Regions from separate parts of the Parafrankia irregularis genome, predicted to be linked through region 1. Evidence: predicted binding sites of a transcription regulator. Region 1 holds the regulator's gene; the other holds the start of a gene.

The links. The regulator LexA, encoded in region 1, represses DNA repair genes until DNA is damaged. The targets are predictions, from matches to a motif close to CGAACNNNNGTTCG.
Region 2: AWX74_RS02525 (HNH endonuclease signature motif containing protein) is a predicted target of LexA. The motif match lies at 4,214-4,227, and genes of this name have one in related genera.

The regions. Positions count from the first base shown of each region.
Region 1 is NZ_FAOZ01000005.1:318,017-325,201, reverse strand. It holds gene hflX (GTPase HflX) at 135-1,643, shown strand; gene lexA (transcriptional repressor LexA) at 1,751-2,500, opposite strand; gene AWX74_RS10450 (hypothetical protein) at 2,610-3,254, opposite strand; gene AWX74_RS10445 (LysM peptidoglycan-binding domain-containing protein) at 3,588-3,839, shown strand; gene nrdR (transcriptional regulator NrdR) at 4,072-4,722, shown strand; gene AWX74_RS10435 (vitamin B12-dependent ribonucleotide reductase) at 5,220-7,185, shown strand, end outside.
Region 2 is NZ_FAOZ01000002.1:7,444-14,628, forward strand. It holds gene AWX74_RS02510 (toxic anion resistance protein) at 223-1,467, shown strand; gene AWX74_RS02515 (hypothetical protein) at 1,515-2,006, shown strand; gene AWX74_RS02520 (TerD family protein) at 2,003-3,928, shown strand; gene AWX74_RS02525 (HNH endonuclease signature motif containing protein) at 4,265-5,578, shown strand; gene AWX74_RS02530 (acyl-CoA thioesterase) at 5,821-6,303, opposite strand; gene AWX74_RS02535 (aldehyde dehydrogenase family protein) at 6,373-7,185, opposite strand, start outside.

The DNA.
Region 1 (7,185 bases):
ACCGGCGTGTCACTCTGGGGCTGCGGAGGTTCCGCTGCGCCGGGGCACCGAGCCCGGGTACAGCGGCACCGGCCCGCTCCCGAACGGGGCGGGCGGAATTCGACGGTCACCGTGCCGCGTTGAGAACGGATGGTATGAGTCTTCCCGCTGACGCCGCCATGGCGTCCACCCGGTACCCGAACCCGAACCTGAGCCCGAGCTTCGACGGCGACGACGGGGGCGTGGTCCTCCTCGGTGACGGCGAGGGGTTCTCCTTCTTCGACGAACAGGGCGACGGCTTCGACCTGGAGGAGCGCGGCGCGCTGCGCCGCATCCCGGGTCTCACCACCGAGCTCGAGGACGTCACCGAGGTCGAGTACCGCCAGCTCCGACTGGAGCGGGTGGTGCTGATCGGGGTGTGGACCTCCGGGAGCCTCCTGGAGGCCGAGGCGTCGATGACGGAGCTCGCGGCCCTCGCCACCACCGCGGGCTCGATGGTGCTGGACGCGCTCGTGCAGCGCCGCGACCGGCCGGACACGGCGACCTTCGTCGGTTCCGGCAAGGCCCGAGAGCTCGCGGACGTCGTCGCGTCGACCGGTGCGGACACGGTGATCTGCGACGGCGAGCTGACCCCTGGGCAGCTGCGCCAGCTCGAAGAGGTCGTCAAGGTCAAGGTGATCGACCGGACGGCGCTCATTCTGGACATCTTCGCCCAGCATGCGACGTCCCGGGAGGGCAAGGCCCAGGTGGAGCTGGCCCAGCTCCAGTACATGCTCCCGCGGCTGCGTGGCTGGGGTGAGTCGATGTCCCGGGCCGCCGCGAGCAGTGGTGGCCGGGCGCCCATCGGTACCCGCGGCCCTGGTGAGACGAAGATCGAGACCGATCGGCGGCGGCTGCGCACACGGATGGCCAAGCTGCGGCGCGAGCTGGCCGCGATGGCCACCGTCCGGGAGACGAAGCGCTCCTCGCGGCGGCGGGGTGCCGTGCCGGCGGTCGCGATCGCCGGGTACACCAACGCCGGGAAGTCCTCGCTGCTCAACCGTCTGACCGGAGCCGGTGTGCTCGTCGAGGACGCCCTGTTCGCGACCCTCGACCCGACCGTGCGGCGGGCGACCCTGCCCGACGGGCGGGTGTTCACCCTGGCCGACACCGTCGGTTTCGTCCGGCATCTGCCGCACCAGATCGTCGAGGCGTTCCGGTCGACGTTGGAGGAGGTCGTGGACGCGGATCTCGTCCTGCACGTCGTCGACGGTTCGGCACCGGACCCGATGGGGCAGATCACGGCGGTCCGTGAGGTGCTCGCCGAGATCGACGCGGCCGGGGTTCCCGAGCTCGTGGTCGTCAACAAGGTCGACGCGGTCGATCCGACGACGTTGGCGGTGCTGCGCAAGGCGGTTCCGGACGCCATCTTCGTCTCGGCTCGGTCCGGAACGGGCCTGGCGGAGCTGGTCGACGCCCTCTCGGAGCGGATACCGCACCCGGAGATCGAGATGTCACTGCTGGTGCCCTACACCCGTGGTGATCTCGTCTCCCGGATCCACCGCGACGGCGAGGTGCTGAGCGTCGAGCACACCGGCGCGGGCACGGCGGTGGCGGCCCGGGTGCCGGTGAGCCTTGCCGCCGAGCTGGAGCCCTTCAGGGTCGCTGAAGCCCTTCGGAACTGACCGAGCCGGCGGGAAGCCGAGCCAGGGGCCGCCTGGCTCGGCATGGCGGCTGGCTCGGTGGCCGGCTCTTCCCCAGGGGGCCAGCGCCCCCTGGGGTCGCGTTCGGGTCAGACCCGGCGCATCACGGCGACGATCCGGCCGAGGATGGTCGCGTCCTCGGCCGGGATGTCGGAGAACGCGGGGTTCTCCGGCGCCAGCCACACCCGGCCGTCGCGCTGGCGGAAGCGCTTGACTGTCGCCTCGCCGTCGATCATGGCCGCGACGATCTCGCCGTTGTCGGCGACCGGCTGCTGGCGGACGACGACGTAGTCACCATCGCAGATCGCGGCATTGATCATCGACTGCCCGACCACCTTGAGCAGGAACAGCGTGCCCTCACCGACGATCTCCCGCGGGAGCGGGTAGACGTCCTCGACGGCCTGCTCGGCGAGGATCGGCCCACCGGCCGCGATTCGCCCGATGAGGGGCACGTAGGTCGGAGTGCCGCCCTCGGCCGCGACGGCACCACCCACCTCCGCCGGCGTGGCGCCGGCGGAGCGCAGCCGGGCGCCCGCCTTCTGGCCGCCGATCGGCAGCACTTCCATGGCCCGCGGCCGGTTCGGGTCGCGCCGCAGGAAGCCCTTCTCCTGGAGCACCTTGAGTTGGTGCGCGACGCTGCTGGTGCTGGTCAGACCGACAGCCTCGCCGATCTCGCGGACGCTCGGCGGATAGCCGCGCTGCTCCACCGCGGCGCGGATGACCTCGAGAATCCCCTTCTGTCGTTGCGTGAGGCCTGAGGCGTCCGCGGGGCTGTCGGGAAGATCCCGGACATTGCCGCGGGCGTCGCCTCGGCGGGTACCCCGTGCCTGGCTGGTCATCGCCTACCGCTCTCCCTGTCGATGCATCCGGCGGCGGGGCTTCGCCCGCTACCGGCTTCTCCGCGACCGGTGGCTCGGCGGTTCCGCAGCCGGCGGGCCACCCGGTCGATCAACCACTTTGTCCTATTAGTAGCTTCTGACCGGTTCGGGTGGATTCTCCGTGCTCGCTTCTTCTCGCACGATCGTCCACAACTGATCGTCCTTGACGGTAGTCGGCCGGTCGCCGAATCTCAAACGTCTGTTCGAGCGTGTCGGGGGAAGTGTGCGTGGCGGCCGTGTAAGAATCGCTCAGGTGTTCGAGCGGGCGGATGCTCGCGCCTGGGAGGTTGACATGGCCGACCCTGATCTGGCCAACGCTGATCCGGCCGACCCTGATCTTTCCCGCGCCGGTCTGGCTGATGCCGACGTGACCGACGTTGCCATTGTCGATATCGCCATTGTCGATGTCGATGCGGCCGACCGTGACCTTCGGCCGGCCGCTGGCGACGTTGGCGTGGCTGCTGGCGATGTCGACATCGCGGATGGCGACCGGGCGCTCGGCGGGGGAGCCGGTCCTAGGTGTCGGGCGTTCCGCGTCGGCGCGGCGCGGCGGTCCGCGGCCGTCGGAGGAGGTGCGCCGGCGGGGGGCGGCCATGGTGGTCGCGCGCGTCCGCGTCCTCGTGCTCGCCGTGGTGCGGCGGTCAGCGGGGTCGTGGTGCGCGGCCAGGCGGTGCGGGGCAGGGCCGTGCGTGGTGGTGATCGGCGGCCGGCGCATCGCTCGGCCCCTTCTCGTTGTCTCGGCAGTGGTCCTTCACCTGCGGCGGGCCCGTGCGGCGCACAGCCGTCCTCGGCGGCGGTCGACTGCGGCGAGGCCCAGGTCATCGAGATGCCCGGGCTGGAATGGCGTGCCCGCGCCGTCGGGTACGCGTTGCCGCCGCCCGGTGGCCAGAGGCTACGGACGAGACCACGGCGCCGGTGGCTGAGTCTGCGGCGCAGCTCGTCCCCGAGCTCGCGAGCCCAGCCCCCGGGCGCGCAACGGCTCCGTCCGGGCTCGCGACGCCGCCCGCGGCGACAGCCGCCGCTGAGGCTGACCCGGCGGGGCAGGCTCGTGTTCGCGGCGCTCGCGTGCCTGTCCGGTGCGCTGGTGCTCTCGCTGGCGTTGGTCACCGCGTCGCAGGCGTTCACGGCCACCCCGGTGGACTGTCAGGTCCACGTGGTGCGCCAGGGCGAGACGCTCTGGGAGGTGGCGCGCGGGATCGACCCCGAGGCCGACACCCGTGCGGTTGTTCGTCGGCTCATGTCCCTGAACGATCTGCCCACCGCGGATCTCGTTCCCGGCCAGCCGCTCTGCCTGCCCTGACGGTGGCCCGCCCGACGGCCGGCCACCGGGCGGGATCGGCTGCCGATCAGGTGGCGGCGGCCCCGCGGCAGCGACACGCCGGAGGGGGAGGGGCGGTGTCGGACCTGTCGGGTGCGTGCGCTACGGTGAACACAACATCTTGTAGTTACAGCACCGTAAGTCATCCACAGGTTGTGCATCGATATCCACAGGTTGTCAGTTGGCCACCCCCGGAGGGTGGTCGGCCGGTGGCATGTGGGCACCTGCTGGGGCGTGCTCCGCGTGTGGCAGCCAAGCCGCCCGGAGCGGAGAGGAGTGTGCCGTGCGCTGTCCCTTCTGCCGCCATTCCGACAGCCGTGTCGTCGACAGCAGGGAGGCCGAGGAAGGCGCCGCGATCCGGCGGCGCAGAGCGTGCTCGGAGTGTGGGCGCCGGTTCACGACGATGGAGGAAGCTTCGTTGCGGGTGCGCAAGCGTAGCGGTGCCACCGAGCCGTTCAGCCGGGCCAAGGTGATCGTGGGCGTGCGCAAGGCCTGCCAGGGGCGCCCGGTCCGGTCGGACGATCTCGCGCTGCTGGCCGAGCGGGTCGAGGAGACGGTGCGTTCCTCCGGCTCCGCGGAGGTGGCTGCCGAGGACGTCGGCCGGGCGATACTCGGCCCGCTCCGGGAGCTGGACGAGGTCGCCTACCTTCGGTTCGCCTCCGTCTATCTGGCCTTCGAGTCACTCGCCGACTTCGAGGTGGCGATCGCGGCGCTTCGTGCCGACGCGGGGCAGAGCTCCGAGGCCGCAGGCGCCCCGCTGGCGGAGTCGTCCCGGGCCGCCGGCCCGGAGCTGGGCGCCGCCGGGCTCACCCGCGGGCCGCACCTCGCCGCCGCGCCGGGCCTGCGCGCGGCCGCGGGCCCCTGAGCCGCCGCAGGCCCCTGAGCCGCCGCGGACCCTGAGCCAGGCCGGGTGCGGCCTCGGCCAGGCCGGGTCGGGTGTGGGGCGGCCCGGGAAGTCGGGGCATTCCCGGCACCGGGCGTATCACTGACAACCGCACCGGCAACCGCACCGCGCTGAACCACCGCGGCCCGACCACCGCGACTGACCACAGCATCATGATCGCGCCCTGACCGCCGCGCCACGTCGCTCCACCACCGCCACGAACCACTGCATTCGGCGGTCGCCTGCGCCACCACAGCCGTCACCGCATCGCGCACCGACGGCGTGGTCGCCTGCGCTGCCACAGATCCCAAAGCACGTCGGACCGATCGGCAACGAGGCTGATCCGGTCATTTCGGCGTGCCATCCAACGGCGGGGCCACCTGCCCGGCGAGCGCCGAGCCCGGCGTGGACCGGGCTCATCGGGCAGGTAACTCCGGCCGCCATTGTTGAACCTGTCGAAAGCGAACACGAGGAGTGCCATGACCGAGACCCGCGGCAAGGGCAGCAGATCGGCCGCGAAGGTGGCTGGCCTGAAGATCCGGCGGGTTCGAACCACGCCCGGCGTCCACCCCTACGACGAGGTGGAGTGGGAGACCCGGGACGTCGTCATGACGAACTGGCGTGACGGTTCAGTCAACTTCGAGCAGCGCGGGGTGGAGTTCCCGGCCGCCTGGTCGGTGAACGCCTCCAACATCGTTGCCAGCAAGTACTTCCGCGGCGCGCTCGGCTCGGCCGAGCGCGAGTCGTCGCTGCGCCAGCTCATCGACCGGGTCGTGCACCGCTACACAGTGGCCGGCCGCGAGAACGGCTACTTCGTCTCCGAGGACGACGCCGAGGCCTTCGAGCACGAGCTCACCTGGATGCTGCTGCACCAGGTTTTCAGCTTCAACTCCCCGGTCTGGTTCAACGTCGGGACCTCGGCGCCCCAGCAGGTCTCGGCCTGCTTCATCCTCGCCGTCGACGACACCATGGAGTCGATTCTCAACTGGTACCGGGAGGAGGGGCTGATCTTCAAGGGCGGGTCCGGTGCCGGCCTGAACCTCTCCCGGATCCGGTCGTCGAAGGAACTGCTCTCCTCCGGCGGAACGGCGTCCGGCCCGGTCAGCTTCATGCGTGGCGCCGACGCCTCGGCGGGCACCATCAAGTCGGGCGGCGCGACCCGCCGTGCCGCGAAGATGGTCGTGCTCGACGTCGACCACCCCGACATCGTCGAGTTCGTGGAGACGAAGGCACGGGAAGAAGACAAGATCCGTGCCCTGCGTGACGCCGGGTTCGACATGGATCTCGGCGGCCGTGACATCGCCTCGGTGCAGTACCAGAACGCCAACAACTCGGTCCGGGTAAACGACGAGTTCATGCGGGCCGTCGTCGACGGGACGTCCTTCGACCTGCGCGCCCGGCTGGACAACCGGGTGATCGAGTCGGTGGACGCCAAGGGGCTGTTCACCACGATCGCCCAGGCGGCCTGGGAATGCGCCGACCCGGGCATCCAGTACGACGGGACGATCAACGACTGGCACACCTGCCCGGAGTCCGGGCGGATCTCCGCGTCGAACCCGTGCTCGGAGTACGTCCACCTGGACAACTCCAGCTGCAACCTGGCGTCGCTGAACCTGATGAAGTTCCTGCGGCCGGATCGCACCTTCGACGCCGAGGCGTTCGTCGCGTCGGTCGAGCTGATCATCACCGCGATGGACATCTCGATCTGCTTCGCGGACTTCCCGACCCCCGAGATCACCACGGTGACCCGGGCCTACCGCCAGCTCGGCATCGGCTACGCCAACCTGGGCGCGCTGCTCATGGCGAGCGCCCGGGCGTACGACTCCGAGGGCGGGCGCTCGCTCGCCGCGGCGATCACCTCGCTGATGACGGCGACGGCCTACCGCCGCTCGGCGGAGCTCGCCGGCACGGTCGGCGCGTACGACGGCTTCGCCCGCAACGCCGACGCGCACCGCCGCGTCGTGCGCAAGCACGCGGCGGCGAACGACGCCGTCCGCACCGTCCACGCCGAGGACGCCCGGCTGATCGCGGCCGCCTCAAAGGAGTGGGAGCGGGCGCTGTCGGTGGGGGAGAAGAGCGGCTGGCGCAACGCGCAGGTCAGCCTGCTCGCCCCGACCGGGACCATCGGGCTGGCGATGGACTGCGACACCACCGGGATCGAGCCCGACCTGGCCCTGGTGAAGATGAAGAAGCTGGTCGGCGGCGCCAGCATGAAGATCGTGAACCAGACGGTGCCGGCGGCCCTGCGGGCGCTGGGCTACCCGGAGGAGACGACCGAGGCGATCGTCGAGTTCATCGCCGAGCACGGCCATGTCGTCGACGCCCCCGGCCTGCGCCAGGAGCACTACGAGGTCTTCGACTGCGCGATCGGTGACCGCGCGATCAGCCCGATGGGGCATGTCCGGATGATGGCGGCGGTCCAGCCGTTCCTGTCCGGTGCGATCT
Region 2 (7,185 bases), on a different contig from region 1:
CCTGAGGAACACCGCTGACGAGCACCGCCCGCGTGCTTTCCACCGGTACCTGGGCGGGTCGTGGCGGGGCCCGGGGGCTTCGCCTGAGTCCGCTGGTCGACAAGGCATTTCGCGTAGGGTCGAAGGTGGCAGACACTTCGTGCGGCCCACTTCATCCGGTTTGTGGTGGGCCACGCCGGCCGAGCAGGGTTACTGCCCGGCGGATGTCGGGGAGGGGACGCCGTGTCGGACTCGTTGGACCTTGGTGGCACACCGGCTTCGGGGGCCGGTGCCGCCTACGCCGGGGCTGCTGCCACGGGTGGCGTGCTGGAGCTGGTGCCGCCCGCCCCGGTGCCCGTCGTTGCCGACGACCAGGTGGACAGCATGGTCCCGCTCGACGAGGCGACCAAGGTGGCGCTGCGGGAGCGCGCCGCGGCGTTCGCGGCCGATCTCGCGGCGCAGGACCCGCGCAGCCCCGCCTTCCAGTCCAAGATCAACGACATCACCCGGATGGGTGAGCGGGAGATCGTGGCGAGCGCGCGGGTGTCCAGCCGGATGCTGGACCGGCCGGCGGCGGCGCTGCAGTCGAGCCGCGGGTCCCGGGGCGGTCGGGCCGGGGCGGACGCTCAGGCCCGGGTCGCCGGCACCCTGGTCGAGCTGCGCCAGACGGTCACCGACCTCGATCCGGGGAAGGCGGACCTGAAGGGCGCCCGCAAGCTGCTGGGCGTGGTCCCGATGGGAAACAAGATCGCCCGCTACTTCCAGCGCTACCAGTCCGCGCAGAAGCAGCTCGACGCGATCATCGGCGCGCTTGGCTCGGGTCAGGACGAACTGCGCAAGGACAATGCGGCCATCGAGCACGAGAAGGCCACACTCTGGGCCGCGATGGGCAAGATCACCGAGTATGCCACGCTCGCTCGCGCCCTCGACAGCGCCGTCTCGGCCCGGATCGACCAGATCAGGATCACCGACCCGGCGACGGCGGACGCCCTCACCTCCGACGCGCTGTTCCCCATCCGCCAGCGCCAGCAGGACCTGGTCACCCAGCTGGCTGTGAGCGTGCAGGGCTACCTGGCCCTCGACCTCGTCCGCAAGAACAACATCGAACTGATCAAGGGTGTCGACCGGGCGCAGTCCACGACCGTCGCAGCCCTGCGCACCGCCGTGATGGTGGCTCAGGCCCTGGCCAACCAGCAGCTGGTCCTCGACCAGATCACGGCGCTCAACGCGACCACCAACAACATGATCCTGTCGACGAGCGAGCTGCTGCGCCAGCAGTCCGGCCGCATCCAGGAACAGGCCTCATCCAGCACCGTGGACGTCGAGACGCTGCAGAAGGCGTTCGACAACGTCTTCGCGACGATGGACGCGATCGACACCTACAAGGTCAAGGCGGTCGACAGCCTCGCGACCACCGTCGCCGCGCTGGAAACGCAGGTCGGCCGTTCGAAGGCCTACCTGGAGCGGGCCCACAACGGCGAGGGCTGACCGGTGCCCGCCCCAGTGACGGCGGGCCCACGGCCAGGGCCGGAAGCATGATCTTCCGGCGGCGTGGCGGGCGCGCCGAAGAAGACGCCGAACAGGACGCGCAGACGTCCCCCGCGGGGCGAGCAGCCGAGCTGCGCAAGGAGCTCGCGGCGATCGTCACCGGAGCGAACGCCGACGGGGGGCGGCTCCCGCCCGGCGCGGTGCCGACCGTGCGCGACATCGACGACGTCCTGCGGCCATTGCTGGTGTATGTCGAGGCCAGGTCGGCGAGCGACGAGGAGCTACGCTACCTGACCATGATCGTCCGTGACTACCTGCCGCGGGCGCTCGACGACTTCCTGGCGCTGCCATCGCAGTACACCGACCGCCCGGGCATCACCGGGACGACCCCCGCCGAGGACCTGGTGCGCCAGCTGCAGCTCCTCGACGAGGGCGCCATCGAGCTCCAGGACTCCGTCTACTCCGGGGACGCCGCGAAACTGGCGATCCAGGCCCGGTTCCTGGAGGCGAAGTTCCGCCGATCGGATCTGGACTCTTGACGGCGACCCTGCCCCGCGGCGGCAACGTGCTGCTGGCGAAGGAGGCACCCGGGATCGAGCGTGTCCGTGTCGTGACCTCCTGGAACGGTGCCGCACCCGAACCCGGGGCCCGGGCTGGGACCAGGGGAGGAACCGGGGCTGGTGTCGGGAGCGATGCTCAGGCCGGCGGCGATGCTCGGGTTGGTGGCGGTGCTCGGGTTGGTGGCGGTGCTCAGGCCGGTGGCGGTGCTCAGGCTGGCGGCGGGCCTCGCGCGGGGCTCGAGGTCGACGGCGTTCTCGTCCTGGTGGATGACGCGGAGCCCACACCGCTGCTGCTTCTCACCAGCCAGGTGCCGAATCCCACGGAGTCGATCGGGGTGTCGCCCCCGCCGAGGCAGCCCTCCGGCGGAGGTAGCGAGGAGGTCGTCGTCACCCTTGCCGCCGTGCCGCGAACGGTCACCAGGCTCCAGTTCGCGGCCGCGATCTATGCCGCCGTCGGGTCCGGTCGGAGCTTCCGTTCGGTGCCGCGCGGCTCGATCCGGCTCTACGACGACACCACCGGCATCGAGATCGTCAGCTACACCTTCACGGTCGAGACCGGCTACGAGACCGCGCTCGTCTTCGGCGAGTTGTACCGGCATCCGACCGGCTGGAAGTTCCGGGCGGTCGGAGAGGGCTACACGGACGGGATGGCGGGCCTGACCGGCTCCCCGAGAGATGCCGGCTCGCCGAGTGGCGTAGGCACCGCGGGTGGCGCTGGTTTGCCGGGTGAACTGCCGGTGGCCAGGCCGGGGGAGGTGGCCTCGTTCATGAGCCGGCTCTCCCGATCCCACAGCCGACGGAAGGTCGCTGATCACTTGGAGGCGGCGAGACGTCCGCGGGCGGCCCCAGCCCCCGCGCCGTCGCCCGTGCCCCCGCGGCCCTCCGTGCCACCGCGGCCGGCCAGACCCACACCGCCTCCGCCTGGGTCTGCGCCTGCACCGCCGTCGTCCGCACCCGCGCGGCCGCCGTCCGCGCGGGCGACGCCTGTGCCGCCTCCGCCTGCGCGAGTGATGCCTGCATCGCCGTCTGCGCAGCCGCCTGTGCCTCCCGCTTCGCCTCCGCCTGCACGGACGCTGCCCGCATCCCCGCCTGCGCAGCCGGTCACGCTCCGTCCACCGGGTGCGGCACAGGCACCCGCCGCGCGGTACCAGGGTCCTGCGGCCAGGCCGCGCCACGACGTCCCAGCCGGCGCGCACCCGTCGTCACCACGGGAGTCCACGCCGTCGCCGCTCGACCTCAGCCAGACGGACGTGGGCCCCAGGCCCGCGACCATCGAGGTGAGCGAGCGGTCATCCCGCTACCGCCAGCGCCACGAGCGCGTAAGCACGCTGGATGCGGAACATCCCGCCACCATCTGGACCGGTGAGCAACGGGGCATCAGCGGCGCCATGACCGTGTCGCTGCACTGGACACCCCTGACGACTCGGACAGGCCTGCCCCGTCCGAGCAACATCCATTTCGGGTGCTTCTGGCAGGCGTTGGACGGTGAGACCGGGGTGATCCAGCAGTACGGCGCCGGCACTGCGACCGGTACCGGGCGTGCTGGCCGCCAGGTTCTGCGGCTCGTCGGGGGCGACGAGCGCGACGAGCAGACGATCTTCGCCGATCTCGGCACGCTCGCGACCTTCAAGCGGTTCTTCGTCTATGCCTACGGCCTGCACCGTGCGCCAGAGTGGGGGCTGCTACGGCCGTCGGTGGTCGTCTCCGCACGGACCGGAGAGCAGCTCACCATCCGGTTGGGGAATGCGCCGGAGAACGCGCGCACGTGCGTGGCGGTGTCGTTCCACGTGGTGGGGGACGACCTGGTGATCCGCCGGGAGAACGACTTCGTCGAAGGCACCCAGGCCGATGCCGCCGTGCGCTACGGCTGGCCGCGGGATTGGGATACGGACGGACGTTGAAACCCGGGCGGAGGACCTGTGGTCTCGCTCGGACTGTGCTCCAGATTTTCCTTTTGAACGCATCGATGTGAGGCGGGGAATCGCGCCGCGATTATATCGGCTGCAGGGGTATGTGGACGGACTACTCGGGGCGGAGTCGTTCTTCTGGTTGGTCTGAGAATCAGAGGTTGCCGGCTTGGGTGTCTGTCTGTCAAGGCGGTCCGGGTGGTGGGTGAACTCGTTGTGTCCTCCGTTCCCCGGCCCGGTCTCGCCGGCTGTTTCCCGGCCTAGTATCACCCTTGCGATCGAACGCCCGTTCGACCTCGTGGTGTGTTTTCGGACCGGAGGTGCAGTGCCATGACTCCCCGCACCAGCTCCACCAGCTCATCCACCTCGCCGGCTCTGGATGGCGGGCAGGAGGCGGGGGTTCCGGTTGCGCATCGGGTGTTCGAGGGCTGGTTGAACGAGCGGCTGGAGCGGCTACGGGTGGCGGTGGCGGGGATCGCCGCGGCGCAGGCGACGGCGATCCGGGTTCAGGCGGAGCTTGCCGCGGCGCGGCCACCGGAGGGGTACGACGAGCTGGATCTGTTCGATTCGGTGGTTGCGGGTGAGGTGGCGGGGGTGATGCGGGTCTCGACGGGGTCCGCGGAGTGGCATCTGCATTTCGCCGACCAGGTCGTCCGTCGTCTCCCTGTCGGGGTGGAGGCGTTGGCTGCGGGGGTGTTGGACCTGCCCCGGCTGAAATCGTTGGAGCACGCGACCGCCCCGTTGGAGGTGGGGCTGGCGGGCCGGGTGGCTGACCTTGTGTTGGGGAAGGGGCCGCGGGCGCATCGGGCTGGGTTCACGGCGGCGTGCCGCCGGGGGGTGATCAGGGTTGATCCCGACGGCGCGGCGCGGCGAAGGGAGGAGCGGCGTCGGGAACGGCGGGTGTGGGTGGAGCCGGAGGAGGATGGGATGGCGGTGTTGGGGGCGTTGCTGCCCGCAGAGGCGGCGTTGGCGTGTCAGGGGCGGATCGAGCAGATCACCGACGCCACGATCGCGGACAGGGACGAGGGGGATGGTCGGAGTCGGGATGAGGTCCGTGCGGACACGTTGATGGATCTGATCCTGGGCCGGTGTGGGCAGCCCGGTCCAGCGGGTGTGACAGGTGCGGACGTGCAGGTGATCGTTCCGATCGGGACGTTGCTCGGGTTGGACGGTGAGCCTGGCGAACTCGCTGGATACGGGCCGATCCCGGCGACGGTGGCGCGGGAGATCGCGTTGCGGCCGACGTCGACGTGGCGGCGGATGTTGACCGACCCGCAGGGTCATCTGGTGGAGCTGGGGGAGCGGCGGTATCCGAGTCCGGCGCAGAAACGGTATGTGCGGGCGCGGAATCCGTGTTGCATGTTCCCGCGGTGTTCCCGTCGGGCGTGGCGTTGCGATCTGGACCACACAAAGCCGTACGCCGGGGGTGGGAAGACGCTGGTGGAGAATCTGGGGCCTTTGTGCCGGCGGCATCATCGGGTGCGTCATCACGGTCGGTGGCGGGTGACCCAGCCCCGGCCCGGGGTGTTCCGGTGGACGAGTCCGACCGGTCGCCGGTACGAAGTCCGTCCGCATTCGTATCTCGACGGGGAGAGCACCACCATCGACCACGGCATGTCGGGTGAAAACGACCGGCTGAGGTGAGTAATCGAGCCCCGGCCGAGGCGGCCGGTCGGCGACAGGACGTCAACTACGGGATTACGAGGTCGTTTATGAACGGCGTCAGCGTGGTCGGTGTGCAGAGCTTCGGCTCAACGGTCTGCCCGCTCGTCACAGGTTACTACGATGCGCTGGCCTCAGTATATGGGCAGGATGAATTTCCGTCGCGATGGAATCACCGCCAGCGGTTTCTGATGCACCTGTCGATAAAGATGCGCATCGATACGTCAGGCGCCAGAACCGGCCGGCACCTGGGCGGAGGCGGGGAAGGACATGGACGCCAGGACGCCGCGGACGCGCTCGGGTACCGGGGCGGGGCCGTTCTCCGACCGGTGCACGATGACGGTGTCGCACAGCGCCAGGCAGGTCTCGCCCTCGAACAGCCCGCACACCTGCAGGATCGAGGTGTTGCCGAGCCGGCCGATCCCGACCCCGACCTCGTAGGTACCGGGGTAGGCGACCTCTCCCAGGTAGTCGATCTCCACTCGGGCCGCGACCACCGGGAGAGGACGCCGCTCGTGGGGCAGGCCGCCGTGGTTCGCGCCGAGCAGGGCCCGATTCATCGCGATGCGGGCCTCCTCGAACAGCGCCGCAATGGCCACGTTGTTCACGTGGCCGAGGCTGTCCATGTCGCCGAAACGCGGCTGCATGGTGAGGGCGAACGGGTAGTTCGCCAGCCGGATCCGCGCCGGGTCGTACTTCGCTCCCATAGCTCCCCTTCTATCGCGTCCCGCGGCGCCGGGGCGATCAGCGTGGCGTGGGTCTCGTTCCGGTCTCGATCAGCTTCGGATGAACGCCTTGTTCTCCATCAGGAAGTCGGCGAGGTACCCGTCGTGCGGGACGCCCGCGGCCATCCAGACGGTGGGTTGGTCGCCCAGGTAGACGTTCCGGATGGTCGGCTCGTTCAGCAGTTGGTCGATCAGCCGGCCGTCCCGGGTCATGACGGTGAGCACCAGCGAGTCCCGCAGCGGGGTGATGCCGGCGTCGGGGGTCCAGGGAGCGATCCAGACGCAGGGGAACGACAGCTCGATCCCCGCCTGCGCGGCGGTCGGCGAGTCCAGCTCGTGGACGGCGGGCCGCAGCACCGCGCTGCCGTCCCCGAGCTCGTCGACGATGCCGTCGCCACCGAGCCAGGCGCGGGTGCCGGCGGCCTTGCGGGCCAGGTACTCCTCGAGGACCCGGGCGCTCGCCAGTGGCTGGACCGGAAGGGCGGCGCAGTCCTCCTCGGGGGGCAGGCTCGGCAGTCGGGCCAGCCGGTCGGCGACGGCCTCGGCCAGTGGCGCCGGGTCGCCCTCCACGAACACCGCGGTCGCGTTGACGCAGCCGGTGCCCCCGCCGCGGGCCACCGAGTCGACGATGACGTCCAGGTGATCACGCCAGTCGGCGTCGGCGGTGATGAGGATCTTCGACCGTCCCGGCCCCTGAATGAGAACGGTCGGGTCGGCGCCGAACCTGCTCACCACGTCGTCGCCGCCGTAGACCATCCCGAGGTCGGCGGCCTGCAGGATGGCGTCGGCGCCGCCGTGGTCAGTGGGCAGCAGCGCCACCTGGTCGTTGGGCGCGCCCGCGAGGCGCAGCGCGGTGATGAGCCG